3 regions of the Thioalkalivibrio sp. AKL7 genome follow, and region 2 is predicted to be linked to each of the others. Evidence: predicted binding sites of a transcription regulator. Region 2 holds the regulator's gene; each other region holds the start of a gene.
The links. Region 2 encodes FliA, which starts transcription of late flagellar genes. Its sites were predicted from a motif close to GCTAAAGTTNNNNNNNNNNCNGCCGATA; they were not measured.
Positions count from the first base shown of each region.

Region 1: a site for FliA is predicted at 4,230-4,257, ahead of flgM (flagellar biosynthesis anti-sigma factor FlgM). Genes of this name have one in related genera too.
Region 3: a site for FliA is predicted at 4,361-4,388, ahead of G315_RS0112880 (putative motility protein). Genes of this name have one in related genera too.

Region 1 is NZ_KB906947.1:573,438-583,084, forward strand. It holds gene flgC (flagellar basal body rod protein FlgC) at 1-59, opposite strand, end outside; gene flgB (flagellar basal body rod protein FlgB) at 87-494, opposite strand; gene G315_RS0102575 (protein-glutamate O-methyltransferase CheR) at 711-1,526, opposite strand; gene G315_RS0102580 (chemotaxis protein CheV) at 1,731-2,669, opposite strand; gene flgA (flagellar basal body P-ring formation chaperone FlgA) at 3,477-4,154, shown strand; gene flgM (flagellar biosynthesis anti-sigma factor FlgM) at 4,294-4,608, shown strand; gene G315_RS0102595 (flagella synthesis protein FlgN) at 4,624-5,109, shown strand; gene G315_RS0102600 (flagellar brake protein) at 5,192-5,908, shown strand; tRNA gene G315_RS0102605 (tRNA-Pro) at 5,993-6,069, opposite strand; gene G315_RS0102610 (MerR family transcriptional regulator) at 6,323-6,679, opposite strand; gene G315_RS0102615 (integration host factor subunit alpha) at 6,663-6,962, opposite strand; gene pheT (phenylalanine--tRNA ligase subunit beta) at 6,966-9,326, opposite strand; gene pheS (phenylalanine--tRNA ligase subunit alpha) at 9,326-9,647, opposite strand, start outside.
Region 2 is NZ_KB906947.1:269,112-278,758, forward strand. It holds gene fliR (flagellar biosynthetic protein FliR) at 1-583, shown strand, start outside; gene flhB (flagellar biosynthesis protein FlhB) at 585-1,736, shown strand; gene flhA (flagellar biosynthesis protein FlhA) at 1,736-3,838, shown strand; gene flhF (flagellar biosynthesis protein FlhF) at 3,912-5,156, shown strand; gene G315_RS0101155 (MinD/ParA family protein) at 5,143-5,967, shown strand; gene G315_RS0101160 (RNA polymerase sigma factor FliA) at 5,964-6,731, shown strand; gene cheY (chemotaxis response regulator CheY) at 6,773-7,153, shown strand; gene G315_RS0101170 (protein phosphatase CheZ) at 7,249-8,025, shown strand; gene G315_RS0101175 (chemotaxis protein CheA) at 8,070-9,647, shown strand, end outside.
Region 3 is NZ_KB906957.1:68,464-78,110, reverse strand. It holds gene G315_RS0112905 (DUF1365 domain-containing protein) at 1-284, opposite strand, end outside; gene G315_RS0112900 (NAD(P)/FAD-dependent oxidoreductase) at 285-1,658, opposite strand; gene G315_RS0112895 (DUF3429 family protein) at 1,781-2,587, shown strand; gene folE (GTP cyclohydrolase I FolE) at 2,612-3,265, shown strand; gene G315_RS0112885 (class I SAM-dependent methyltransferase) at 3,544-4,173, shown strand; gene G315_RS0112880 (putative motility protein) at 4,454-4,666, shown strand; gene G315_RS0112875 (YceI family protein) at 5,133-5,771, opposite strand; gene G315_RS0112870 (CDP-alcohol phosphatidyltransferase family protein) at 5,764-6,543, opposite strand; gene G315_RS0112865 (zinc-binding alcohol dehydrogenase) at 6,680-7,690, shown strand; gene G315_RS0112860 (6-carboxytetrahydropterin synthase) at 7,729-8,127, shown strand; gene G315_RS0112855 (glycosyltransferase family 4 protein) at 8,133-9,185, shown strand; gene G315_RS0112850 (class I SAM-dependent methyltransferase) at 9,182-9,647, shown strand, end outside.

The DNA of each region.
Region 1 (9,647 bases), 300 kb from region 2:
ACCGACTGCGCCGACAGCGCCGAGGCGGAGGTATTGAACAGGCTGAAAAGGTTGCTCACGACATCGATCTCCCGATCAGGTCCGCGTTAGCGGTCGCCCCGCAGGGCTTCGCGGATGCCGGAGACCCGGCGATTGAGGAATTCCAGGCTGCTCTGATATTGAACGGCGTTCTCGGCAAAGGCGGCCCGCTCCATCTGCGGGTCCACCGTGTTGCCATCCAGCGACGCCTGCGAGGGGACGCGGTAAAGCGCCTCGACCTGCCCGTTCATCGCGCCAGCGTTGGGGTCGAGATGCGCCGCCTGGCTGCGCGCCATGGGCAAGGTATTGCCGCCGCCGGCCGCGGATTCGAGCACCGCACGAAAATCGATATCCCGCGCCTTGTAGTTCGGGGTATCCGCGTTGGCGATGTTGGAGGCCAGCAGCTCCATGCGCTGCGCCCGCACGTTCACCGCCTGCGGAGAAATACCCATCGCCTTGTCGAGAGAGAGACTCATCGCTTCCGTCCTGTCCGCCCGTGGCGGACCCTCGCTTGGAGAACGGGGCGCACCGATTGCGACCCTTCGCAGGGGAACTGAAGCAATCGTTATGCCATTCTCGAGCGACGTGCCGCAGGGGCGCAGGCACAGTGGGCAGCCAGGGGAAGGGATGGAGCGACTCGCCGTCCGCATTGCACGGGCGTTCCCGGGGATCAGCCCCGGGGCTGGATTACGTCAGGACTTCAGACGAAGTACCGAGCCGTACTCGGTTCGTACGGTCTCGAAGGCCTGGGTGTAGGGCCCTGCGGTCTCGGAAGCGCCAAGAAACAGATACCCGCCCGGATTCATCTGCCGGGCGATAGCGTCAAGAACCTGTCGCTTGGTGTCGCCCGAGAAATAGATCAGCACATTACGGCAGAACACCAGGTCGAACTTGCCCAGCGCCGCATAGCTGTCGATCAGGTTGAGCTTCTGAAAGCGACAGCGCCGCTGCACATCCGGGATCACCTTGTGGCCATCCGCGACGGTCTCGAAGAAGCGCGCGCGCCGGCTCTCGCTGAGCCCGCGCACGATGCTCAGGCCGTCGTACACGGCCCGCCGCGCATCGTCCAGGATCTTCTCTGATAGGTCCGTGCCAAGAATGGAAACCGGTACCTTCCGGGCCGGCCGCGATTCTTCCCATTCCGAGACCACCATGGAGATCGTATAGGCCTCCTGCCCACTGGAGCAGCCCGCGGACCAGACCTTGATGCTGCCTCCCTTCGCGGCCAGTTCCGGCAACAGCACGTGGCGCAGGATCTCGAACGGAAAGCCATCGCGGAACCAGGACGTCTCGTTGGTCGTCATCGCATCGATCACGCGGGTGCGCAGACGCGGATTCGGGGCCTGCCGCATCGCATGCAGCAGTTCCGGGACGCTCTTGAAGTCGAACTCGTCGAGCAGCCGCGACAGACGACTGGAAACCAGGTACTGGCGGCTGTCACCCAACACCAAGCCGCAGCAGTCCTGCAGGAAGCGGGAGAACTCCTCGTAGTCGCGGGAATCGATCACCGAGTCATCCCTGAGCGCTGTCCATCGTGATTAGGCATCCTGATGACGAATCCTTGACCGGGGCCGCTTGGCCGGAAAACCGGGGTGATCCAGAAGATCGGATCGAGTATACGGCGTCGCGCGCATGGCACCATACACACCGACTTCCGGCCACCCATCGCCGCTCCGGGCTTGCCGAGCGGCAACGCGGTTCCGCCCGACCGGTCATTCGGCCTGCTGACTCTCGCGCCCGGTCTGATCCAGTACGGCATTGGCCAGCTCATCGGGATTGAACTTGGAGAGAAAGGCATCCGCGCCCGCGCGCTTAACCATGTCGGTATTGAACTCACCGCTCAGCGAGGAGTGCAGCAGCACCTTCAGGTCCTTCAGCGCGGTGTTGTCCCGGATGCGCGCGGTCAGGGTATAGCCGTCCATGCGTGGCATCTCGATATCCGAGATCACCAGTTCGACCTGGTCCCCTACCGGCCCTTCCGTGGCCTTCTGCTCGAGGAAGTCCAGTGCTTCCTGGCCATCCTTGAAGACATCGTATTCGAAACCGAGGCCCTTGATCGCGCCCTCGATCTGCTTGCGCGCCACCACAGAGTCATCGACGATCACGACCTTGCGCCCGCTGGCCTCTCTGGCATTCTCGCGGATGGATGGCGAGACCTCGCTGGGCAGCGGATTGACGATGGAGAGCACCCGTTCGACGTCGATGATCTCGACCAGCTTGTTGTCGATCTCCGTGACGGCCACGAGGAAGGATTCGCGCCCGGTTCCGCGCGGGGGCGATTTCACATCCTGCCAGTTCACGTTGACGATGCGATCCACCGCCGACACCCAGAAGCCCTGCACCGAACGATTGAACTCGGTGACCACCACTTTCTGCTCCCCGTTGTCGACCGCCCCGACGGCGCCACGCAGGCCCATCGCTCGCGCCAGGTCAATGATCGGCACGGTACCGCCACGCAGCGACGCCACCCCGCGCACCACGCCCATGGAGCCGGGAATCTGACGCAGCGGCGGCGACGGAATCACCTCGCGGACCTTGAAGACATTGATCCCGAAGGTCTGCGACCCGCCCAGATGGAACAGCAGAAGCTCCATGCGGTTCTGCCCCACCAACTGGGTTCGCTGATTCACATCGTCAATGAATTGACTCATCGTGCCGCTCTCCTTGCCCCGATTGCTCTAGGGAAACACTGATTAATGTACACGCTCGCGCTCGAGTCGCTTTTGCGTGCGAACAAGGCGCGGCGACTGCCGTGCAGTCATTCTGCACAAGGGAGCCGCAACGCCGTGCGCACGCAAAAGCGGCCGAGCCCCTGCTTTTCAAAGGATTGTGGGGTTGGTACCCCAGGTTCCCCGATCCTGCGTTGCGCCGCTTGCGGGTAGAACCACTACCCGCTGCACGACGCGCCTTGTCTCGGGGAACCTGGGGTACCAACGCGAGTGCGTACATTAATCAGTGTTTCCCTAGGCACCGGACAGGCCTCAAAGGCCAAGTGTGCACCGCGCAACCCCGGCCTGTCATTTGCATTTGCGTGCATGCGCCTTCTGACGCCGCCTCATGGCCATAACGGCCGCCCGCGACGGTCCTTGAATGCGCGCGCGGCGCGAGATGCCCATTCATTGGCACGACATCTGCATGTTTTTGCGTACTGAAACTGCACGCGACTCGCTCGACATCGACGCAAGATCCGTCAAACCCGAGCCATTCGCGCACAGTCCGACGCCCGCACCGAACTGGCTGCGCAGGACAGGACCAAACAGGACCGCGACATGAACCAGCGCCGACCCATTTCAGAATTTGCTTCCGCTGCCAGGGAGACGCTGATCCGTTCGCTCGTTCGCGTTGGGGCCTCATTCGTTCCAGGAAAAGGCGGGCCCTCCGGTGCCTCGCCAGCGAGCGTGATCGACTCGAGCGCAAACGTGCGAGCCATTCCGCGTCTCCTTGCCGGCGTCACCCTCTTGTTCATCCTGGTACTGCTGTCTACCAGCGTCCGGGCCGAAGTCCACCCGGTTGACGACATCCGCCACGCCGCCGAGCAGTTCCTGATTCAGGAACTGGGCGTTACCGATACCGAGAAGGATGTTTCCATCGAGATTGGCCAGCTCGACAAGCGTCTGCGCCTCGTCCCCTGCACGGACGGCCTGGAAGCGCGTTTCCCACCCGGCGGTCGGAGTGACGGCAACACCGCTGTCCATATCCAGTGTGCCGGCCCGGTGACCTGGCAGTTATACGTGCCGGCGACGGTCGAACGTTACGCCGAAGTGCTGGTTGCGAACCGTACCCTGCCGCGCCAGCACACCCTCTCGGCGGGCGACCTGCGTTTCCAGCGAATCGAGACCTCGCGCCATGCCGGCAGTTATCATGAGGAAAAGAATGCCCTGATCGGCCAGCAGACCCGGCGCAGCATCCGCCCGGGTCAGATCATCGGAACGCAGCACGTGAGCCCGCGCGAGATCATCAGTCGCGGCCAGCGGGTTACCATCCTGGCAGAGAACGGCTCGATCGCCATCCGCATGCAGGGCGAAGCGCTGGAGAACGGGACGCTGGGCGAGCGAATCCGCGTCAAGAACGCATCCTCCGGGCGCGTCGTCGAAGGCGAAATCCAGGCCTCCGGCCACATCCGGGTAGCGCTTTGAGGCCTCGACCCACCAGGCACGCCAACGATCTTCGAAGCGGACTGTGAAGCCCGTTACACTTTTCCGCCCCCGAGGCCTACAGTTTCAGCAACGCTGGCCGTAAACAATTGCAGCACAGTTACAACGACAGGAAGGCATCATGGATATCAAGGGCCTCAATACGAACAGCCTGCGCCCCGACAACCAGAACCCCGGGGTAAAGGGTCGCGACGAGTCCGCCAACACGGCAAGCCGTGCCCCGGCCTCCGGTAACGCATCGACGGCAAACAATGATTCGGTCACGCTCACCGGGGCCGCCCAGGCAATGAATGCCGCGGCCGGCGCGGGCGACACCGCCCCCTTCGACGCCGCCCGCGTTGCAGAACTGCGCGAGGCGATCTCCAGCGGCAACTATCCAGTGGACAACCAGCAGCTGGCCGATCGCATGATCGACCTCGAAAGCCTGCTGCGCTAACCCGGTCTATCGCCCATGAATGCCGACGCGCACCATAAACTGCAACGCTCGCTCGAGACCTCAATCCGGCTGGCTCATCAGCTGGAAGAGAGTCTGCTAAAGGAGACGCGCGCGGTCGAAGCGCGCCAACCCGATACGCTGCAGGACGTGGTGACCGGCAAGCAGACCCTGCTGCATGAACTGGAAACCGAGACACGCAACCAGCAAGGCCTGGTCGAGGCCGCCGGCGAGGCCTTCAGCCCCGAGGGCGTCGCACGCCTGTTCTCGAAGATGGACGATGGCGTCGTACTGAACGACCTGTGGCAGGCCCTGCGCCAGTCCATCGAACGCTGCGACACTCTGAATCATGGCAATGCGCGCCTGATCGACCGTGACCGCCAGCGCGTGGAACTCTCCATGCAGATCCTCCGCGGCGAGGAAACCGGCCCCGCGGCCACCTACGACCCGTATGGCCGCGCCCGGCCCGGAAACCGCGGCGGACGCCAGATCACCCAGGCCTGAGAGCCCGGTCCTGGTGGAGGCTGGCTTTTCGCGGCATCCACCAGTACCTTGCGTCCTCACACCTTCCTAACACTTCGGACGCATGGACGACACGGACTATACCGTCGATAAGCCGGACCGGATTGCCGGCATCCTCAAGGACCTCGACCACAAGCTCACCGTCGTGAGCGTTCGCGTGGATACCGACGGCCCCCTGTACACCTCGGCCCTGGTCCGTCTGGACCCAGCCGCCAAGGAACTCTTTCTCGACGAGCTGACCCCGCCTCGGGCGCACCAGCAGGTTCAGGCCGGCATGGACTTGCGCGTATTCGCGGCGCTGCGCGGGGTTGCAGTACGATTCGGCACGCATGTAACACGCATCGAGCAGGAGCAAAAAGGCGCGCTCTACGTCTGCACCTATCCGGAAACTCTTTACTACCTGCAACGCCGCGAAACGTTCCGCGTGCACATCCCGATGGCCCAGCGGCCTCAGATCGAACTCCATGCAAAGGCCTGGAAGGATCCCGTGATTGGCGAGGTTGCCGACCTCTCTGCCCAGGGCATGTGCATCGAGTTGTCCACCACCCTCCTGGATGCGCTTGAGGACCAGGCGAACCTGGCCTTCGAGAACCTCTTGCTCCCCGATGTCAGTGAACGCCTTTCCGGGGACCTGCGGCTGGCCAACCGTCGCCGCAGCACGCGTGATGGCTTCGAGTTTGCAGGCTTCGAGATCGTCGGAATGACCCAGTGGATGGAACGCCAGACCAACATCGCCCTGCTCCATTACCAGCGCGAAGCGCGCCGCCGCTCGATGGATTGAGCCTGCGCCCAGGCGACGCCGCAACCCGCAACTCCGAACACAAAAAAAGGCCGCTTAAAGCGGCCTTTTTTGATCGTTCCTGTTTGGTCGGGACGGCAGGATTTGAACCTGCGACCCTCTGCACCCCATGCAGATGCGCTACCAGACTGCGCCACGCCCCGAAGCCGCGAACTATATCCGATTCCCCGCCTTCACGAAAGCATCGGCCACCCCATTGCTGCGAGATCCGTGCGGACCATTCGTGCCACGTACGCCGAGAATGGCGCATTGATGCGATTCGCTTCGCTCGTCGCATCCTACGCGGGTTCCCGCCTGCGTTACCGTAAATCCGATTCAGCTCTGTAGGATGCGACGAGCGAAGCGAATCGCATCAACACGACGTCCCGAAAGCCACCCACCCCCTGGGTCCGGGCCTCAGGCGCGCAGTACGCGCAGAACCGACTCAAGCTCCGAGATGGTGTCCTGGATGATCTGCTGGGCCTGCTGACGATCACCCTTGGCTTCGTCGCCGGAGAGCTTCTGACGGGCACCATTGATGGTGTAGCCCTCTTCGTACAGCAATGCGCGAATCTGACGGATCAGGATCACGTCCTGGCGCTGGTAGTAGCGACGGTTGCCGCGCCGCTTGACCGGCTCCAGCATCGGGAATTCCTGCTCCCAGTACCGCAGCACATGCGGCTTGACCTGGCACAGCTCCGCGACTTCGCCGATGGTGAAGTAGCGCTTGCCCGGGATGGCGGGCAGTTCCTGGTGGTTACTCGCCTCCAGCATAGCTCTCTACCCGCTCGCGCAGTTTCTGTCCCGGCCGGAAGGTCACCACACGACGCGCGGAGACCGGAATCTCTTCGCCCGTCTTGGGATTGCGCCCTGGCCGCTGGTTCTTGTCGCGCAGGATGAAATTCCCGAACCCGGAAAGCTTCACGCCCTCGCCGGTCTCCAGCGACTGCCGCATCTCCTCGAAGAACATCTCGACGAATTCCTTGGCCTCGCGCTTGTTGAGACCCAGTTCCTCGTTTAGCGCGGCGGCGAGATCCGCCTTGGTTACAGCTGCCATCGGCTATTGTCTCAAGGTTGCGTTGAACCGGGCCTGGAGATGCTGCACCACCGCGTCGGTGACGCCAGCCACGTCCTGTTCGCCTAGGGTGCGATCAAAAGCCCGTAAAATCAAGCCCAAAGCCAGGCTTTTTTCGTCCGGATTCAAGCCTTTGCCCTGGTACACATCGAACAGGCGAACGTCCTGAAGGATCCCCAGGCCAAGCTCATCGATGGCCGCCAGCACATCGCCCGCCGCCACCGACTCGGCCACGACCAGCGCCAGATCCCGACGGATGGACGGGTACGGCGACAACGGCGTGAACTGCGCCACCGGGGCGCGCACCACGGCCGCGGCATCCAGATCGAACAGGTAGACCGGCTCCACGTCGAAGCGCTCGCACAGCGCCGGGTGCAGGCGCCCGACCCAGCCGATCGGATGGCCGTCCACCAGTACCCGTGCGGATTGCCCGTCATGCAGCGCCGGATGACGTTCCGCGCGAAAGCCGAGCGGGCCGGCGACGCGTTCGCACAGGCCTTCCACGGTGCCCTTGGCGTCGAAGAAATCGACCTTCTTCGCCTCGCCTTCCCAGCCTTCCGGAGCCACCCTCCCACCGAGCAGGCCGGCCAGTCGCGGCTCCTGCCGCAGACCGGACGCATCCGGAACAAAGCGCAGGCCATGCTCGAACAGGCGCAGGTCCGATTGCTGGCGCGCCTGGTTGTAGGCGGCGGTGGTCACCAACCCGGGCCACAGTCCCGGGCGCATCACCGCCAGATCGGACGAAATGGGATTGGCCAGCGCCAGGGGTTCCACGTCCGGGTAGAACGCACTGGCGGCCTCGCGAGCGATAAAACTGAAGCTGATCACCTCATGGAAGCCCTGGCGGGCAAGCCCGTTGCGCAGTGACCGCAGACCCGACTCCGGCGTCACCGGCGCAACCGGCTTTGGGAGTGTCTGCGGCAGGGCGTCATAGCCGTGCACCCGGGCCAGCTCTTCGATCAGATCCTCCTCGCGTTCGAGGTCGAATCGGGCCCGCGGCGCGCGTACCGACCAGCCGCTCTCGCACGTCTCGATGCGGCAGTCCAGTGCCTCCAGGATCCGCTCGACCTCGGAAGCCTCTAGGGTCACCCCAAGCAGGCGCTGGACACGATCCGGGCGCAGGACGATCGCCTGTTCCGCATGGGAGGCCGGCGTCTCACCCACTTGCTCGACCGGGCCACACTGCCCGCCGCAGAGTTCCAGCAGCAGCTGGGTCGCGCGTTCCATCGCCTGCGGGACCAGGGTCGGGTCGACACCCCGCTCGAAACGGTGGGAGGCATCGGTATGCAGGCCGTGGGCCCGCGCCCGACCGGCCAGGGCCCGCGGTGCGAAATGCGCACATTCGAGGATCACGCGGGTGGTGCTGGCATCGACCGCACTGGCGGCGCCGCCCATCACTCCGGCCAGCGCCAGGGGGCCGTCATCACCCGCAATGACCAGATCCTGCGGCGACAATTTCACCGTCTGGTCGCCTCCGAGCAGCGTCAGAGTTTCCCCCTGTTTGCCCTGGCGCACCTGGATCGGGGCGCCCGTGCGATCGGCATCAAAGGCATGCAGTGGCTGGCCCAGTTCCAGCATCACGTAATTGGTCACATCCACGATCGCGCTCAGCGGGCGCACCCCGGCACGGCGCAGGCGTTCGGTCATCCACAGCGGCGTCGCGGCCTTGGCGTCCAGACCCTCCAGCACCCGTGCGGCATACAAGGGGCAGGCCTCCGGATTCTCGATGATCACGCTCACCCGGGCATCGCTGGCGACCTCCACGGCCGGCATCGCCGGGGCATGCAGCGGCCGGTCCAGCAATGCCGAGCACTCCCGCGCAATCCCGCGCATGCCCAGGCAATCGGCCCGGTTCGGCGTCAGGTCCACTTCCAGGATGGTGTCGTCCAGCCCCAGCGCCTCACGCAGGTCCTGGCCGGCCTCCAGCGTCGCCGGCAGGGACATCAGGCCTTCGGCATCATCTGCCAGGCCAAGCTCGCGAGCGGAGCACAGCATGCCCTCGGAAGCCACGCCGCGCAGCTTGGAGCGCTTGATACGGAAATCGCCGGGCAATACCGCACCGATCACCGCCACCGGCGCCCGCATGCCTTCATGCACGTTGGGCGCGCCACAGACGATGGTCAGCGGCTCCGCCTCGCCCGCTTCGACCCGGCACACGCGCAGGCGATCCGCGTCCGGGTGCGGATCGACTGCCACCACATGGCCCACCCGCACCCCACTGAACGCGGGCGCCGCCGCTTCCATCGCATCCAGTTCCAGACCCGCCATGGTCAGGCGATGGCCGAGTTGTTCCGGGGTCTCGTCGATCTGCAGCCATTCCTGCAGCCACTGCACACTGATACGCATTAGCCTGTCTGCCCGAATTGCCCGATGAAGCGGATATCGTTGTCGAAGAACAGCCGGAGGTCATTCACGCCATGGCGCAGCATCGCCATGCGTTCGACGCCCAGGCCAAAGGCAAAGCCGGTGTACTGCTCGGCGTCGATCCCCACGTGACCCAGCACGTTGGGGTGCACCATCCCGCAACCCATCACCTCCAGCCAGCCGGTGTGGCTGCAAACGCGGCAGCCGTGACCGCCGCAGTGCACGCACTGGATGTCGACCTCGGCCGACGGCTCGGTGAACGGGAAGTACGACGGCCGAAAGCGCGTGGCCAGATCGTCCCGA
Region 2 (9,647 bases):
TCCGCTCAGCCTGGAGGGCGTGCTGGTCACCCTGCACCAGATCGCGATCGGCGTGTTCATGGGTTTTATCCTGCAAATGGTGTTCTCGGCCGTGACCCAGGCGGGCGAGGTGGTCGCACTGGGCATGGGCCTGGGTTTTGCCTCGATCATGGATCCGGCCCAGGGCGTGCAGGTCCCGGTGGTTTCCACCATCTTTGTGATCTTCTCGACCCTCCTGTTCCTGGCGATGAACGGCCATCTGATTGCTCTGGAGCTGATGCTGACCAGCTTCGAGACCATGCCGATCGCGCCGACCGGTCTGAACGCCGAGGCCTTCTACGCCCTGGTGGGCTTCGGCTCCACGATGTTTGTGGGAGCGGTGCTGGTGGCGTTGCCGGCGGTTGCCTCGCTCTTGTTGGTGAATATCTCCATGGGGGTCATCACCCGCGCGTCCCCGCAACTCAACATCTTCGCGGTGGGTTTCCCGATGATGATCCTGATCGGGTTCGTACTGATGATGTTGATCCTGCCGGGCCTGCCCGAACGCTTCGGCGAGCTGATGCTCGAGGGCTTTAACCTGATGCAGACCCGGATGGGCTTCTGAGATGGCCGAGAACGAGAGCGGACAGGAAAAAAGCGAAGAGCCCACTCCGAAACGCCTGCGCGAGGCGAAGGAGAAGGGGCAGGTCCCGCGCTCGCGCGAGCTGAGCACCTTTCTGGTGCTGATGGCGGGCGGGAGCTTCCTGCTGATGTACGGCCCGAACATGGGGGCGCAACTTACTGAACAGATGAGCAGTCGCCTGGATTTCGAACGCGAAATGGCCTACGACTCGTCGCTGCTGTTGCCGTACCTGTCCCAGGAGATTTTCCGTACCCTGCAGACCCTGTTCCCGTTGTTCGGCGTACTGATCGTAGCCGCGGTACTCGCGCCGATCGTGATCGGCGGGGCCAATTTTTCCTGGAAGGCCGCCGCGCCCAAGGTCTCCAAGCTGAATCCCGGGAAGGGCCTCAAGCGAATCTTCTCCTGGCAGGGGCTGATGGAGTTCGGCAAGACCTTCGCCAAGTTCGTACTGATCAGCAGTGTCGCGGTCGCCGTGCTGGCCACCTTCTCCGACCGGCTGCTGATGCTTGGCTACGAACCGGTCCATCAGGGCATCATCCATGCCGCCCAGCTGGTGCTGGGCACGTTCATCGCGGTCTCGGCGGCCCTGATCGTGGTCGCCGCCATTGATGCGCCGTTCCAGATGTGGAATCACCAGAAGCAGTTGCGCATGACCCGTCAGGAGGTCAAGGACGAGTACAAGGAGACCGACGGCAAGCCGGAGGTCAAGCAAAAGATCCGTCAGTTGCAGCAGGAGATGGCGCAGCGGCGAATGATGGAAGAGGTCCCCAAGGCCGACGTGATCATCACCAACCCGACCCACTATGCGGTGGCTATCGTCTACGAGGCCTCGCGCATGGCGGCACCGAAGGTGGTGGCCAAGGGCGTCGACGAGGTGGCCGCCTCGATCCGCGCAGTCGGGGACGAACACGCTATCATCCGTGTCGAGGCCCCGCGCGTGGCCCGCGCCATCTATTTCACCACCGATCTGAACCAGGAAGTGCCCAACGGTCTGTTCGTGGCCGTGGCGCGCATCCTGGCGTACGTCTACCAGCTCAAGCGGGCCGATGCCGACGCGCAGATGCCGGATGACCTTCCAGTGCCCGAGGACTATCTCGATCCCGACAAGCAACGCGGCCCGCGGAGGGATCGCTAATGGCCTTCTTTGACCGTCTGGGTAACGTGGGCAAGTGGGGGCTGGGGGCGCCGATCCTGCTGATCGCGATGCTCTCGATGATGGTGCTGCCGCTGCCGCCGCTGGCGCTGGACGTGCTGTTCACCTTCAATATCGCGCTGTCGCTGGTGGTGATCATGGTTGCGGTGTACACCCCGCGGCCGCTGGAATTCGCGGTCTTCCCGACCGTGTTGCTGGTCGCCACGCTGCTGCGCCTGGCGCTGAACATCGCCTCCACCCGCGTGATCCTGCTGGAAGGCCACACCGGCACGGATGCCGCCGGCAAGGTGATCCAGGCCTTCGGCGACTTCGTGGTCGGCGGCAACTACACCGTGGGGCTGGTGGTGTTCGCGATCCTGATCATCATCAACTTCGTGGTGGTGACCAAGGGGGCCGGGCGTGTGTCCGAGGTCAGCGCCCGCTTTACCCTGGACTCCATGCCCGGCAAGCAGATGGCGATCGACGCCGACCTGAACGCCGGCATCCTGACTCAGGAAGAGGCGCGCAAGCGCCGCGAGGAGATTGCCAGCGAGGCGGACTTCTACGGCTCCATGGACGGTGCCTCCAAGTTCGTCCGCGGCGATGCCATCGCGGGGATCCTGATCCTGTTCGTAAACATCATCGGCGGGCTCACCATCGGTGCGGTGCAGCACGGCATGTCGATTGGCGATGCCGCGACCAACTACGTATTGCTGACCATCGGCGACGGCATCGTCGCCCAGATCCCGTCGCTGGTGCTGTCCTCCGCCACCGCGATCATCGTGACCCGCGTGACCAGCAGCCAGGACATGGGCCAGCAGGTGTACGGGCAGATGTTCTCCAACCCGCGGGTCCTGTACGTCGCGGGTGGCGTGATCGGCGCGCTGGGCGTCGTGCCGGGCATGCCGAACGCCGTGTTCCTGGGGCTGGCGGCGCTGATCTTTGGCTGGGCCTATCTGCTCAAGCGCCGGAGCCGCGAGGCCGAGGTGGAAGTGGAGCGCATCCCGCAGGAAGACGAGGGCGGGGCGCGTTCGGAGGATCGCGACCTGACCTGGGAAGATGTCCCGCCGGTGGATCTGGTCTCCCTTGAAGTCGGCTACCGCCTGATCCCGCTGGTGGACCGTACCCAGGACGGCCAGTTGATGGGACGGATCAAGGGCGTGCGCCGCAAGCTGTCGCAGGAGCTCGGCTTCCTGCTGCAGCCGGTGCACATCCGCGACAACCTGGAGCTCAGTCCGAACGCCTATCGGATCAGCCTGCTGGGGGTCACTGTGGCCGAGGCCGAGGTATTCCCCGACCGCGAACTGGCGATCAATCCAGGCGAGGTCTTCGGCACCGTGCCGGGCACCCCGACCAAGGACCCGACCTTCAACCTGGATGCCCTGTGGATCGACCCGTCGGATCGCGACCAGGCCCAGGGCGCCGGCTATACCGTAGTCGACTGTTCCACGGTGATTGCGACGCATTTGTCGCAGGTGTTCCGCGAGAACGCCCACCGCATGATCGGGCACGAGGAGGCACAGCATCTGCTGGATCAGCTGGCGCGGCATTCGCCGAAGCTGGTAGAGAACCTCGTGCCCAAGACGCTGTCGCTTTCGATCGTGCTGAAGGTGTTGCAGAACCTGCTGGCCGAGCAGGTCTCGATCCGCGACCTGCGCACGATCGCCGAAACCCTGGCAGACGACGGGGTGAAGAGTCAGGATCCCGGCACTTTGACCGCTGCGGTGCGCGTCGCGCTGTCGCGCTCCATCGTCCAGGACCTTGTGGGACCGGAGGATGAGCTGCCACTGATTGCCCTGGACCCATCGCTGGAACAGCTCTTGCATAAGTCCCTGCAGGGCAGCTCGGGTGGCACGGTTGGACTGGAGCCCGGGCTGGCGGAACGGTTGCAGCGTTCGGTTGCGGACGCGGCGCGCCGCCAGGAGACAGCCGGTCAAGCGGCGATCCTGGTGGTGGCACCGGAGATCCGTTCCTGGATTGCCGGCTGGTTGCGCGGCGCGGTTCGCAGCCTGACCGTCCTGGCGTTTACCGAGATCCCCGACAACCGGCGGATTCGGGTAGTGGCCACGGTCGGTCAGGAAGAAACAGCGAAGCAGTCCGCATGAGACATAGGGGTTCCGCCGCGCGAGCGGCGCAGGAGATCAAAGCATGAATGTCAGACGATATCGGGCCCGGGACATGCGCGACGCCATGCGTCAGGTGCGCGAACAACAGGGAGAGGATGCCGTGATCCTCTCCAGTCGCCGGGTGGATGGTTGGTTGGAGGTGGTCGCCGCCCTGGAGGATGGCGAGTCCTCGGAGCCGGTGCGCGAGCCGGAGGCTGCAAAACCGGCCCGCGAGGCGCGTACCGCCGACCGCGCCCCGAATTCGGCGGCGCCTTCCTGGCCGGCCGATCCCGAGCTCACCGCGATGCGCCAGGAGTTGCGTGACCTGCGCAGCCTGATGACGCGTCAGTATGCGGAGAGTGACGAGGCTCGCTGGGCGGCCCGTCATCCGCTGGCGGCAGAATGCAAGGTCCGCCTGATCGACCGCGGCTTTAGTGAATCGCTGGCGCGCAGCCTGGCGGGCAGCATCCTCGATGACAGCTCCCCCGAGCAGGCTTGGGAGCGTCTCCGCGCGCGGCTTTCGGGCGCGATTGCCACGCATCGCCCGGCGATCCTGGACGAAGGTGGGCTGCTGGCGATGGTGGGTCCGACCGGTGTCGGCAAGACCACCACGCTGGCACGGATCGCGTTGCGCCAGATCCGTCGGATGGGACCGGATTCGGTTACGCTGGTGACCCTCGATAGCCAGCGCATCGGTGCAACACGGCAGTTGCAAGCCTTCGCCCAGATGGCGGGGATCTCGGTGCGCGTGCTGCAGAATGCGCGCGAACTGCGCGATCTGGCGCGGCGCGTGGACGATGGCCACCTGATCCTGGTGGATACCGCTGGGCAGGCGCCGCGCGCGGTGGAGGAGGAGTCGCTGTTCGCGCATCTGCCGCCGGATATCCGCGCCGAGAGCTGGTTGGTCGTGTCGGCCACGACCCAGGGCAGTACGTTGCGGCGGGTGCTGGAGGCGTTTCGCAAGGCGGATCCCTCGGCGCTGGTGCTGACCAAGCTGGACGAGGCAGAACAGCTGGGCGAGGTCCTGTCGGTCCTGCTGGATCAGCACCTGGGACTTGGGTTCGTGAGCGATGGCCAGCGCATTGCCGAGGATTTTCACCGGGTTGATACGGGGTATCTGACCCGTCTGGCGCTGGACGACGACGCGGAGGGCGCGCGGGCGGGTGGCAATGCCCGTGAGACCTGGGCTGCCGAACGGCTTGCCGAAATGGAACCGCCGGGGCGCTCGCGCTCGCCTCTGCGCCCGGCGCAGGGGGCCGAGCCGGCAACACTGGAACTGATTCAGCCGGTTGGAAAGGGGCGTTATGCCACGCACTAACAAGCCGTTGAAGGTCATTGCGGTCGCCTCGGGTAAGGGCGGGGTCGGGAAGACCAACGTGTCGGTCAATCTGGCGGTCGGCCTGGCCCGGTTGGGCCGCGAGGTGATGCTGTTCGATGCGGATCTGGGTCTGGCCAACGTGGACCTGTTGCTCGGGATGCGCCCGGAGCGCAGCCTGCATGATCTGGTGACCGGCGCGGTGGACAGCCTGGACGATGTCCTGGTCCAGGGGCCGGACGGGGTGAAGGTGGTCCCGTCGGCCTCCGGTATCGCGGCGATGGCGAACCTCACGCCGGCCGAGCACGCAGGGCTGATCCATGCCTTCAGCGCCTACCGCAGGCCGCTGGATGTCCTGATCGTGGACACCGCCGCAGGCCTGCAGGAGTCGGTGACTTCGTTCTGCCGGGCGGTACAGGAGACCCTGGTGGTGGTCTGCGACGAGCCGGCTTCGATTACCGATGCCTATGCCTTGATCAAGGTGCTGCACCGTGACCACGGCCTGCGGCGTTTCCGCATGGTCACGAACATGGTCAGCGGGCGCGAGGGGGCGGAGCGGCTGATGCAGAAACTCAATACCGTCTGCGGCAAGTACCTGCCGGAGGTGGTCCTGGACTTGGCCGGCTATATCCCCATGGACGAACATCTGCGCAAGGCCGTGCAGAAAAGGGCGCCGGTGGTTCAGCAGTATCCCGGCAGTCCGGCCGGCAAGGCGTTTGCCGACCTGGCACACACGGTGGATCGCTGGCCAGTCGGTGGGGGTGACCACGGGGGCGTCGGGTTCTTCGTGGAACGAATGCTGCAGAGCGCATGATGACGACGCGTAATCGCCTTTCCGGCTACCAGGCGACGTCCACCGCGACCGGTGGACACGAGAAGTTGATTGCCGATCACGTTGAACTGGTGCATCGCATCGCGCACCACCTGATGGCCCGTCTGCCGGCGTCGGTCCAGGTCGATGATCTGATCCAGGCCGGCATGATCGGTCTGCTGGAGGCGGCGCGGCAGTTCGAGGGCGGGCAGGGGGCGACCTTTGCCACCTACGCCGGGATCCGCATCCGCGGTGCGATGATCGACGAGTTGCGTCGCAGTGACTGGACGCCACGTTCGGTGCATCGCAACAGCCGGCGTATGGCCGCCGCGATCCAGAGTGTCGAGGCCCGCGAGGGGCGTGCGGCGCGTGGGAGCGAGGTGGCGGCCGAGCTGGACGTGCCTATCGATGACTATTACGACATGCTCAAGGACCACGCCGGGGCCCATCTGTTTGCACTGGACGATCTCGGCGGCGGGGATGACGGGGCCGATCGTGTGATCGAGGGGCAGGAAGTCTCGCCGTCGCGTAGCCTTGAGGCTGGCGAGTTTCGCGAGGAGTTGGCCGAGGCCCTTGGGGATCTGCCTGAACGCGAACGCCTGGTGCTTTCGCTGTATTACACCGAAGAACTGAATCTGCGCGAGATCGGGGCTGTTCTGGGCGTGACCGAGTCGCGCGTGAGCCAGATTCGCAGCCAGGCGGTCATTCGGCTGCGCGCGCGCATGGGGTCGTGGCTCGAAGACGGCGCGGCTTTGCAGTTATTCTAAAACTCACCTTACGAATCCCGGAGTGACGTGTGGACAAGGGAATGAAAATTCTCATCGTGGACGATTTTTCCACGATGCGGCGCATTATCAAGAACCTCTTGCGAGATCTTGGCTTCAATAATACGCAGGAAGCCGACGACGGCAGCACCGCGCTGCCGATGCTGCAAAATGGTGACTTCGACTTCCTGATTACCGACTGGAACATGCCCAACATGCCGGGCATCGACCTGCTGAAGGCCGTCCGCGCGGATGCCAACCTGAAGTCGATGCCGGTGCTGATGGTGACGGCCGAGGCCAAGCGCGACCAGATCGTGGAGGCCGCGGAGGCGGGTGTGAACGGTTATGTGGTCAAGCCGTTTACCGCTGAAACGCTGAAGGAAAAGATCGACAAGATCTTCGAACGTATTGAAGCACAGGGCTAAGGATCGCCCGGTGGTGAATACGGACGACGTCCGTCTCGCTTGCGCGGGTGGGCGTGACCCGGCTCCTTCGGCGCCGTACCAGCAAGAGGCTCCTCATGACTGAACAGGAACACCCCCCACGCGACGGTCAGCTCGAGCTGGCCCGACAACTGGTGCAGACGCTCGAGGCGGGCGACGACGCGGCGGCGCGCGCACTGGTGCAGGATCTTGCGCGTCCTTACGACCGCGAGCTCTTCGACGAACTGGGCAAGCTGACGCGCGACCTTCACGAGGCCTTGCAAAGCTTCCGTGGGGACTCGCGTCTGGTAGAGCTGACCCAGGCGGAGATCCCGGATGCGAAGGAACGCCTGAACTACGTGGTCACCATGACCGAGCAGGCCGCGCACGCCACGATGGGCGCCATCGAGTCGAGCCTGCCGATCGCCGAGTCGTTCAGCCAGCAGGCGGCCGACTTGACCGCCAAATGGACGCGGTTTCGCAACCGGCAGCTCTCGGTGGACGAGTTCCGCGATTTCGCGCGTGAGCTGGACAGCTTCTTCGGGCAGGCGGGCGAGGACGCCGAGGAGTTGCGGCGGCTGCTCTCCGAGGTGCTGATGGCACAAAGTTATCAGGACATTACCGGCCAGGTGATTCGCCGGGTGATCCAGTTGGTGACTGACCTCGAAGAGAACCTCGTTACCCTGATTCGGCTCTCCAGCGGGCGCATGGAGCAGGTCGAAGCGGCCGAAGCGTCGCTGGAACGTGGCGAAGAAGACCGCGAGGCGGACCGCAAGGGCCACGGCCCCAGTGTGCCCAAGACTCAAGATTCCAGCGCAGATGTCGTTCAAGGACAGGACGAGGTGGACGATCTGCTATCAAGCCTGGGCTTCTAGCAGTGCCCCCCATACGACTGGCGCCACGGGACCGGAGAGACTGAATGGCCATCGACCCCAATGACGAAATCCTTCAGGACTTCCTGATCGAGGCCGGGGAACTGCTGGAGGGGCTCAACGAGCAACTCATCGACCTGGAACAGAATCCGGACGATCGGGATCTGTTGAATGCGGTCTTTCGAAGCTTCCACACCATCAAGGGGGGCGCCGGGTTCTTGAGCCTGGATCCGCTGGTGACGGTGTGTCATCACGCCGAGGACGTCTTCAATCTGCTGCGCAACGGCGAGCGTCGGGCCGATAGCCATCTGATGGACACCATGCTCCGCGTGCTGGACTCCCTGAACGTCATGTTCGGGGATCTGCGCTCCGGAGTGGACCCGACCCCCGCCGATGCCGCGGTGGTCGAGGACCTGCGGCGCATGGCAAAAAACGAAGACGTCGCCGGAGATACCGCCGCGGCGCCGCCCGCGCCTGAACCGGAGCCCTTCCCCGAGCCACAGGCCTCGGCCCCCGGCGACGCCATGGTGGGCGGCGGGGAGGAGATCACGGACGACGAGTTCGAGGCCCTGCTGGATACGTTGCATGGTGACGGTGCCCCGGCACCCGTGGACGCGGCCGTGTCGGGCGGCGCCGGGGCCAGCGAAGACTCGGGCGGCGATCTGATCAGCGACGACGAGTTCGAGAATCTGTTGGACGAGTTGCAGGCCAAGGGCGGAGGTCCGGCATCGCCCGAACCGGCTGCGGACGCCCCTGCGGATCCACTGCCGACCGAGCCTGCGGCAGCGGCGCCCGAGCCGGAAAAAGCGGTAACGCCGGAGCCGGCGGCCGCCGGTGGGCAGGGCGGTGGTGGTGCCCGCGCCGGCGGGGCCGAGGCTGGGGGGCGCCCGGCTCCACAGGGCGAGACCTCCGTGCGCGTGGATACCGAGCGGCTGGACGAGATCATGAACCTGGTGGGCGAGCTGGTTCTGGTGCGAAACCGCTTGAGCATGCTGCGTTCGCAGCATGTTGACGACGAACTGGGCAAGGCGATCAGTTCGCTGGCACTGGTGACCTCCGACCTGCAGACCTCGGTGATGAAGACCCGCATGCAGCCGGTGAAGAAGGTCTTCAATCGCTTCCCTCGAGTGATCCGCGATCTGTCGCGGAATCTGGGCAAGGAGATCGAACTGGAGATCTTCGGCGAGGAAACCGACCTCGACAAGAATCTGGTCGAGGCCCTGTCCGATCCGCTGGTGCATCTGGTGCGGAATGCTGTGGACCATGGCATCGAGACGCCCGATGTGCGCGAAGCGGCGGGCAAGCCGCGCAAGGGTACGGTCGTGCTCGGCGCGGCCCAGGAGGGTGATCACATCGCACTGCTGATCAAGGACGACGGCGGTGGCATGGACCCGCAGGCCCTGCGGCGCAAGGTGGTGGAGAAGGGGCTGATGGAGCCCGCGATGGCCGAACGCATGACCGATCGCGAGGCCTTCAACGTGATCTTCATGGCCGGATTCTCCACCAAGACCGAGATCTCGGACGTCTCCGGCCGCGGGGTTGGCATGGACGTGGTCAAGACCAAGATCTCGCAGCTCAACGGCACCATCGAGATCGATTCCGAGATCGGCGTAGGGACCACGCTG
Region 3 (9,647 bases), on a different contig from region 2:
GGCATGGTCAGCAGGTGAATCGGGCCACCGGCCAGGTCGATGGCGTGTTCGGCCAGGTGGGCCTCGATCCACGGGCGCCAGGGGCGTCCATCGCGCGGGCCGTGGTCGCGGGTGCGCAGGCTGAAGAGGTTGAAGCGATTCAGCGAGAACAGACGGCAGTGCCGGGTGGTCTCCGCCAGGCGATCGATATCGAACAGCGCGCTGGTTACCGGGTAGCGAAAGCGATATTGCTGCGGAAAGAACCGCTGGTGCAGCACCGTGCCATGGACCAGGGCGGCGTCCATTCACGCGCTCCGGGATTGCGCAGGCGGCGCGTGCGCCGGTGCCGCTACGCCGCCGTGAATGGCGGAGCCCGGTTGGCGGGCGGTCTGCATGGGGGGGTCCGCAGGGCAGGACCAGGGCGGTTCGATGCCCAGCGATCGCCCGATGGAAACGGCCGAGCGCAGTCCATCCTCGTGGAAGCCGTAGCCCATCCACGCACCGGCGAAGTACAGGTTGTTCTCGCCCTGGGTGGCCGCGAGGCGCTGACGCGCCTTCTCGGCCGCGGTGTCCATGACCGGGTGTTCCCAGTGCTGTTCGCCGAGCACGGTGTTCGGGTGCGGCTCGCGCCAGGGGTTCAGGCTGATGATGTAGTCCTGGCGCCGTTCCAGGCGATGCAGGCGGTTCATCCAGTAGGAGACCGAGACGCTGTCGCGCGCCTGGGTGGAGCGCCCGGAGAGATAGTTCCAGGAGGACCACACGCGGCGCGAGCGGGGCATCAGCGCCGGGTCGGTGTGCAGTACCGCGCGGTTGGGCTGGAAGCGGCAGGCGGCGAGCAGACGCTCGCGCGCCGGGTCGGCCTTGTTCAGCAGCCAGCGCGCGGTGTTGGCGTGGCAGGCGAACACGACCGCGTCGAACCCCGCTGCCTGATCGTGGGTCAGGACCCGCCACCGGTCGGCCTCGGGGATCACTGCGCGCACCGGTTGGTGAATCACGCTGCCGGGTTCCAGGCGCTCCGCGAGCCGCTGGACGTACTCGCGGCTGCCGCCGACCACCGTGCGCCATTGCGGGCGATCACGCAGATCCAGCAGGCCGTGGTTGTGGAAGAACTGCAGGAAACTGGCGGCCGGGAACTCGCGGATCTCCTCGGGCGGGCAGGACCAGATCGCGGCCGCCATCGGCAGCAGGTAGTCCTCGGCGAAGCCGCGGCCCAGTCGGTGTCGGGCGAGGAACGCGCCGAGCGTGCCCTCCGGGCTTTCGCCACGCTCGAACAGGCCCTTGCCCAGGCGGTTGAAGCGCAGGATATCGCGAGCCATACGCAGGAAGGTCGGGCGCACCAGGTTGCGGCGCTGCGCGAACAGGGTGTTCAGATCGGAGCCGGCATACTCGACGCCCGCGGGCTGGCGCGAGTAGCCGAAGGACATGTCCGTATCCTGGGTGGGGACGTCGAGTTCCGTGAACAGGCGGGTGAGCAGGGGGTAGTTGCGCTCGTTGTAGACCACGAAGCCGGTATCAATGGCCGTGTGGCCCTGCGGATCGGGTACCTCCACCGTATGGGCATGGCCGCCGAGCTCCGGTTCCGATTCGAACAGTTGGACCTGGTGCCGGGTCTGCAGAATCCAGGCGGCGGACAGGCCGGCGATGCCTCCGCCGATGACGGCGATGCGCGAGCGTTGCATGGTGGTGGATCTCCGGGCCGCAGGGCGATGTACATCTTATACAATAACTGTACAATATTTGTAAATGGTGGCGGTAAAAAGTTCCCCGGCTTCCAATAGGAGGGCGGTTTACCGCGAAACAGGTGCAGCGGGAGACGCGGATCGTGAACACAGACAAGCAGGCGCAAGCGGGCGCACCGGAGTGGCCGGCAGAGGTGCGCGATGCACTGACGACCCACGAGATCGTGGGCATCACCTCCGGGCTGTCGGATTTCCGGGATGCCGAGGCGCTTCTGAAGGCGACGGCCCCGGGGCGCTGGCAGCGGCTGGAGTGGGGCATGGGCTCGGCCCATAACCGCGAGCAGTTCCATGCGTTGCAACAGGCCACCGGCGCCGCGGTGCTGCCGCTGTTTGTGACGCGCGAAGGGGTGATCGGCGGCCTCCCTGAACTGCGCGAGTACCTGGGCCACCGGGCCCTGCAGGCGCGCGGCGAGGGCGCGCGCCCGGATACCCCGGCACCTGCGTTGCAGGTGCTCGGGTACGCCGGGCTGCTACCCTTCGCGTTCTTCGGCATCGGGGCCTGGATGGCCCAGCCCGAATGGCAGGTTTTCGCACTGGAGGCCCTGGCGCTCTATGGTGCGGTGATCCTGTCGTTCCTGGGGGCGGTCCACTGGGGAATCTATCTGGCGGATCGGCAGCACCGGGTGGGTCCGCTCTCGGCGCCGGTGTGGGCGGTGGTGCCGTCCGTCCTGGCCTGGCTGGCGGTGCTGCAGCCGCTGCCGCAGGCCTTGATGACGCTGGCCGTGCTGTTTCTTGGGGTGTGGTGGGTGGATCGGCTGAGCCTGCAACGGCGGGCGTTGCCCCGTGGCTATCTCGGTCTGCGCCTGGTGCTGACCGTGGGCGCGATGCTGGCCCTGGCCTCCGGCCTCGCGGTCACCATCGCGGCCTGAGCAGGAAAGAGGAAGAACGCGAGAATGAACGAGAACAAGGAACCATCGATGAACGCAGATGACCGCATGGCCGACGAGCCGACGGCCACCCCTGCCTCGGGCCAGCCGCTGGCCGCCCCGGAACAACTCGCCGAGCACTACCGCGAGATTCTCGCCGGGCTCGGCGAGAATCCGCAACGCGAGGGCCTGCGGGACACGCCGATGCGCGCAGCCAAGGCCATGCAATATCTGACGCGTGGCTACCAGCAGGACCTGGACACCATCGTGAATGATGCGCTGTTCTCGTCCGATAACGACGAGATGGTCCTGCTGCGCGATATCGAGCTGTACTCCCTGTGCGAGCATCACCTGCTGCCGATCATCGGCAAGGTGCATGTCGCCTACCTGCCCGATGGCAAGGTGATCGGCCTGTCGAAGATTGCCCGCATCGTGGACATGTTCGCCGCGCGGCTGCAGATCCAGGAGAGCCTGACCCGCGAGATTGCCGAGGCGCTGATGCAGGTGACGAGGGCCAAGGGGGTTGGCGTGGTGGTGGATGCCAAGCACATGTGCATGACCATGCGCGGGGTGGAGAAGCAGCACTCCTCGATGGCGACCTCGGTGATGCTGGGCGCCTTCCGCGAGGACGGCCGAACCCGGCGCGAATTCCTCAATCTGATCGGGCGTACCGGCAACTGAGGGGGACGCTGTGCTGGCGCGAACGCGTCAGCCTGTACCGGTCGGAGCGGCCACACAAAAAAATGGCCCGGCGAAGACGCCGGGCCAAAGATCATTCGGACACCCGTGTGATGGAGGGTTTGCGTCCGAACGGCGGATCACCGGCTGCCGTTGCCACGAGCCGATGATTTCCGCAACTTGTATAAGTGGACAGGGACTGTGGAAACAGGTTCCTGCCACCCGCCGAAAGAATGTGGCATGCGTCACATTTCTCCTCCCCTGGCACCCACGGAGTCGCGATGCGCGGTCTTGAACAGATCCCCTGGCTGTATGACGGCCTGATGGCCGGTGCCGATCTTCTGGGGCTGCGTCGCTGGCGACGGCGCCTGGTCGAGGGCGCCGAAGGCCGGGTGCTGGAGGTCGGCTGCGGGACCGGGCGCGATCTGCCGCTGTACGCGGATCCGACGCAAGTGATCGGCATGGATCCGGACCTGGCCGCGCTGCGGTGGGCGCGACGCCGTGCGCCGACGGTCCCGCTGGTGGTGGCGAAGGCCGAGGCGCTGCCATTTGCGGATGGGGTGTTCGATAGCGTGGTCTCCGGCCTGGTTTTCTGCAGCGTCCAGGACCCGCCGCGGGCCCTGGGCGAGGTGCGCCGGGTGCTGGCGGACGGCGGCGCGCTGCGCATGCTGGAGCATGTGCGCCACACCCGCCCGCTGCTGGGACGGGCGCAGGACCGGGTGCAGCCGGCCTGGACCTGCGTCACCGGCGGTTGCCATCCGAATCGCGATACCGAGGCCGCGGTGGAGCAGGCCGGGTTCTGTATCGAACCCGAGGATCGCGTGGCCCGTGGCGTGATGCGGCGCTTTGCCGCGCGGGTCTGCCGAGCGCCCGAAGGTCCTGCCGGACACAACGCCGGGAAGACTGATTGAAGGTCGAGGGCCTTGTTCACCACGAAGTGCATGCAAGTGCGAAGAAGGCTAAGGGCGGGTTGCGCCACAGCGGACATAGAGGGCACGGAGAAGGGAAGGGATTAGGGACGAGGGTTCCGGTGCTAATCGCCGTTCGTGCGGTTGTGCGTTGAAAATTCTCCCGCGTGCGAAAAAATCGTGCATGGAGGCTCAAGTCTTGCGGGATACGGCCGTCACCGGGGGCAGGTCCGTCGTCCTGAGCGCTGGCGGGCCTGTACATTCAGATTCCGGGAGTACCAGGATGGACGCAAGCGCGATTGCCGCAACGGCCACCCAGCAAAGCCAGCAGCAGCTGGCCATGCAGAAAGATGTGGCCCTGCAGAAGAAGGCGATGGAGTCGCAGGAGATGGCCGCTCAGTCGATGCTGGAGGCACTGCCCGACATTGGCGAGATGCAGGCCGCCACGCAGGGTCTGCCGGCAAACGTGGGCACCAACATCAACACGACCGCCTGACGCCCCCCCCAGTCCTTTCGCCCTGCAAGGCCCCGGCGCGTTACTACCCGGGGCCTTTTCGTTTCCTGATTAGCAACGAGCGTCAGCCAGGCTCAAGGCCCGTGCGGGCCCGTGTCTCCAGGCGCCTCCTACATCGTCATCCCGGAAACCGCGCAGCGGTGATCCGGGATCTCGCGGGGGTGCGCGGCGGCGTGGGGGTCATGGGCTGGAGATCCCGGCTCTGCGCTGCGCTACGGCCGGGATGACGCGGGAGTGTTTTGGTCCCGGATGTCGGAGCCGCTGCGTCCGGATGCCCCCGGACCCCGCGATCACGCGGTCTTCCGTCCAGAGCCGTCGCGCCCGCCCTGCGCGGCAGGCCGGGAGCCTTCCATGCTCCGTGCCTTGGGTGCCCTCTGTGGTTACACGCCCCGGTGTTTCCTTCGTCTCTTTGAGTGCTTCGTGGTGAACCCATTCAGGCGGCCGTCCGTTACTGCCGCTGCGCCTCGAACTCGATCATCAGTTCGACCTCGTCGCCAACGATGTCGCGGGTCAGGCCGTAGGTCATGCCGAAATCGGAACGATCGAAGCTGCCACGCATCGACGCCCCCAGCACGTACGGGCGGCCGAACAGGCCACCCAGCGGGAACGGGTAGCGCCCGACCTTGTTGATGGTCACGTCGAGATGGATGGTGCGGGTCTCGCCCAGCAGCTCCAGGCCGCCACTCAGGCGCCCGGTGTTCTCGCCGGTGGGCTGGTAGCGCGTGGCGGTGAAGCGCATCTCCGGGTACGCCTCGACGTGCAGGAAGTCCTCGTTGCGCAGGTGGTCGTCGCGCTCGGCGTGGTTGGTGAACACGCTGTCGGTCTTGATGACGAAGAAGCCGCCCTCCAGTTCGCCCGAGTCCGGGTCGAAGGTGAACTCGCCCTCGGCCTCCAGGAACATGCCCATGACCTTGGCGTAGCCGGCGTGATCGACCAGGAAACCGACTGCGAAGTGGTCGGGGTCGATGACCCAGCGGTCGGCATCGGCCAGGGCGGCAGCGGGCAGGGCGAAGGTCGCGGTCATCAGGCAGGTCAGGAGCGCGGAGCGCAGGCGGCTGGAAAAGCGGTGGTTGCGGGCGTCAGTCATGACACACCTCCGGTCGGTGGCGGTAGAGCCAGTGGATATCCACGGCAAAGGACAGGCCGAGGGCCAGTAGCCCGGCCAGGGCGATGGTGATGGCGGCGCTGGCGGGCAGGCCGGGGATCAGCACCAGAAGCAGCACCACGGTCTGCAGCACGCAGACGGTCTGGCGGCGGCGGCTGGGTGGCAGAGCCCCGGCCAGCCAGGGCCAGGGGCGGGCGGCCAGCACGAAGGCATAGCGCATCAGCCCGATCAGCATCACCCAGGGGCCGACCGCGGTCATCTGCCAGGCGAGCACGGACAAAGCCAGGATCATCGCTGCGTCCAATTCCATGTCGAAGCGGGCGCCGAATGCGGTGGCGCTGTCGGTGCGCCGCGCGACGGCCCCGTCGAGCCCGTCCAGCAGCAGGGCCAGACCCGCCAGCGCAATCACCCAGAGGGCCAGCAATGGGTCACCCGTGGCAGGGGGGGCGAATACCAGGGCCCCCAGGGGTGCGGTCAGGGCGGCGCGCAGCAGCGTGACCCGGTTGGCCGGGCCGGGGCCACGCCCGTCCCGGGCCAGTCCGTCCGGGGGGGTGGTGGTGGCGAGCAGGGCGCCGAGCATGAACCAGAGCACGACAAAGCCGAGGATTGCGTGCGGTCCCAGTTCGGCATGCAGCATCAGCGTTGCCGTGACGACCAGGCCCAGCAGGCCGGCGACGAGCCCGTCGGCCGCCCAGACGCGGAGACCGGTCCGTATCCGCGCCGCGGAGCGACGTTTGGCGGTGGATGATTCCATGGGGGGATTGTAGCCCTCCGTTGGAGGTCTCCGGGGCCTTGCCTTGCGACCACGCCGCGCGCCGGGAGTTGCCGCTTGGAATACGCTTCGCCCACACTGCGCGGATGATGACGCCGCCTTGCACCCTGACCTTGCAGTGCTTCCGGTGAACACGCCGGCTCCCGAACAGGCCTTCTGGGTGGTCGGTCCCGGCACGGGCGAACTGCGCCCGGAGGCACTGGCGGAGCCGGTGTCGGGGGAGGTGCGGGTGCGCACGCAGTTTTCCGCGATCAGTCGTGGGACCGAGTCGCTGGTCTTTCATGGCCGGGTCCCCGCGAGCCAGCATCAGGCAATGCGCGCGCCGTTCCAGGCGGGCGAGTTCCCCGGGCCGGTCAAGTACGGATACATCAGCGTCGGAATGGTCGAGGCGGGGGGCGAAGGGGATGTGCCGCTCGGGCAGCGGGTGTTCTGTCTGTATCCGCACCAGAGCGCCTACGTCGTTCCCGCGGCCGCGGTGGTCCCGATCCCGGATGCGGTGCCCGCGGAGCGCGCGGTGCTGGCGGCCAACATGGAGACGGCGATCAACGCAGTCTGGGATGCGCACTCCGGTCCGGGGGATCGTATCGCCGTAATCGGGGCGGGGGTGGTCGGGCTGCTGGTGGCCTGGCTGCTGCGGGCGATCCCCGGCACCGAGGTGACGTTGATCGACCCCAACCCCCAGCGCGAGGCTGTGGCGGCCCGGCTGGGATTGAGCCTTTGCACCCCGGACGCGGCGCAAGCGAATCCGGACCTGCAGGGCCTGGACGGGGTCGTGCATGCCAGCGGCAACCCGGCCGGGCTGGAGCAGGCGCTGGCGCTCGCCGGGGTCGAGGCCCGGGTGGTGGAGATGAGCTGGTACGGCGATCAGCCGGTGCCGGCGCCGCTGGGCGAGGCCTTTCACTCGCGGCGGCTGACGTTGCGCAGCTCGCAGGTCGGACGCATCCCGCCGGAGCGCGCGGCGCGCTGGGACTATCGCCGCCGCCTGGCGCTGGCGCTGTCGCTGCTGACCGATCCGGCGCTGGATGCCCTGATCAGTGGCGAGGATGCGTTCGCCGACCTGCCGACGGCGATGCAGCGTGTCTCCGGGCCTGAGGCCGAACGCACGCTGTGCCACCGTATCCGTTATTGACCCTTTTCCGATTAACGCGACCTGCGGGGAACTGCCCGATGTACAGCCTGAACGTCCGTGATCATTTTATGATCGCCCACAGCTTTGCCGGCGAGACCTTCGGCCCGGCCCAGAAGCTCCACGGCGCGACCTACGTGGTCGACGTGACCTTCCGCCGCAAGGCCCTGGATGCCGACGGTCTGGTGGTGGATATCGGCCGCGCCAGCGAGGTGGTCAAGGCCCTCCTGGGCGATCTGAACTACCAGAACCTGGACGAGCGCGAGGAGTTTCGCGGCCAGAACACCACCACCGAGTTCCTCGCCCATGCGTTGCATCAGCGCGTGGCGCGCGCCATCCATGCCGGTGAGCTGGGCGAATCGGCCCGCGAGCTGGACGCGGTGTGCGTAACCCTGAACGAGTCGCACGTGGCCTGGGCCAGCTACGAGGCGGCACCCTGAGCCGAATGCGTGAGCTCGGCCTGGTGGTGCCGGGGTCGCTGGAGCAGCGCACCGGGGGGTATCGCTACGATGCGCGCATGGTCGCGGGCTTGAGGGCGCGCGGCTGGACGGTCACGGTGCGCGAGCTGGAGGGGGCATTCCCCGGGCCGAACCCGGCGGCCGAGTCGGCCCTGGACGCCGCGCTTGCGGGCTTTCCCGATAGGCGGGCCGTGCTGCTGGATGGCCTGGCGGCGGGTGCCTTTCCCGGGGTGCTGGCCCGCCACGCCGAGCGCCTGCATCTGATCTATCTGCTGCATCACCCGCTAGGCCTGGAGACCGGGCTGGAACCGGCGCGGGCCGATGACCTGCTGGCGCGTGAACGCGCTGCTGTGGGTCAGGTCGAGGGCGTGCTGGCCACCAGTGCCTTCACCGCCGGGCAGGTGGCCACCTGGGGGGTGTCTTCCGGGCGGCTCCAGGCGATACCGCCGGGGATCGAAGCGCGGCCGCAGGCGTTGGGGCCCGGTCCCGGCGAGCGGCCGCTGCTGCTCTGTGTGGGCTCGGTCGTGCCGCGCAAGGGCCAGCTGGAACTGGTGCAGGCCCTGGCGTGCATACGGACCACGGACTGGCGGGCGGTCTTGGTGGGTTCGCGGGTGCGGGACGCGGCCTATGTGCAGCGGGTGGAGGCGGCAATCACCGAGGCCGGGCTTGGAGACCGGATCGAGTGGGCCGGCGAATGCGATGATGCGGCGCTGGAGGGCTGGTACGGGCGGGCCTCGCTGTTTGTCCTGCCCAGCGCTTACGAGGGCTTCGGCATGGCCTATACCGAGGCGATGGCGCGCGGCCTGCCGGTGATCGGTACCACCGGTGGGGCGATCCCTGCGACCGTGCCGGAGGCGGCCGGCCGGCTGCTTCCGCCGGGAGATACCGGGGCGCTTGCCGCGGCCATCGACGCCTTGTTGGTCGATGCTGGAGCGCGCCACCGGATGGGACGGATGGCACGCGACGCGATGGCGGAACGTTCGGACTGGGATGGTGCGGTGGCCGCACTGGAACAGACGCTGGAGGCGTGGTTGCAATGACGGAATCCTTCGACGCCGACTGGCTGGCCCTGCGCGAGGCAGCCGATCATGCCGCCCGGCCGGAGGCCCTGGTCGAATCCCTGCGTGCGCATCTGGCTGGGCGTCGTGTCGCCGGCCCCCTTCAGGTGACGGATCTGGGCAGTGGCACCGGCTCCAACCTGCGCTACCTCGCGCCGCGACTGCCGCCCCCGCAACACTGGCGGCTGGTGGATCACGATGCCGGGCTGCTGGCCCGCGCCGGCGCTACCGGCGCCGGGATCGAGCTCGAGCGGTGGGTGAGCGACCTGGCCGATGATCCGGGTGCGGCCCTCGCGGGCGAATCGTCGCTGGTTACGGGTTCGGCGCTGCTGGATCTGGTTTCGGAGGCCTGGCTGGACCGGTTGCTTGCGGCCTGCGCCGAACAGGGTGCCGCGGTGTTGTTCGCACTGAGTTATGACGGGCGGATTCGCTGGTCGCAGCCGC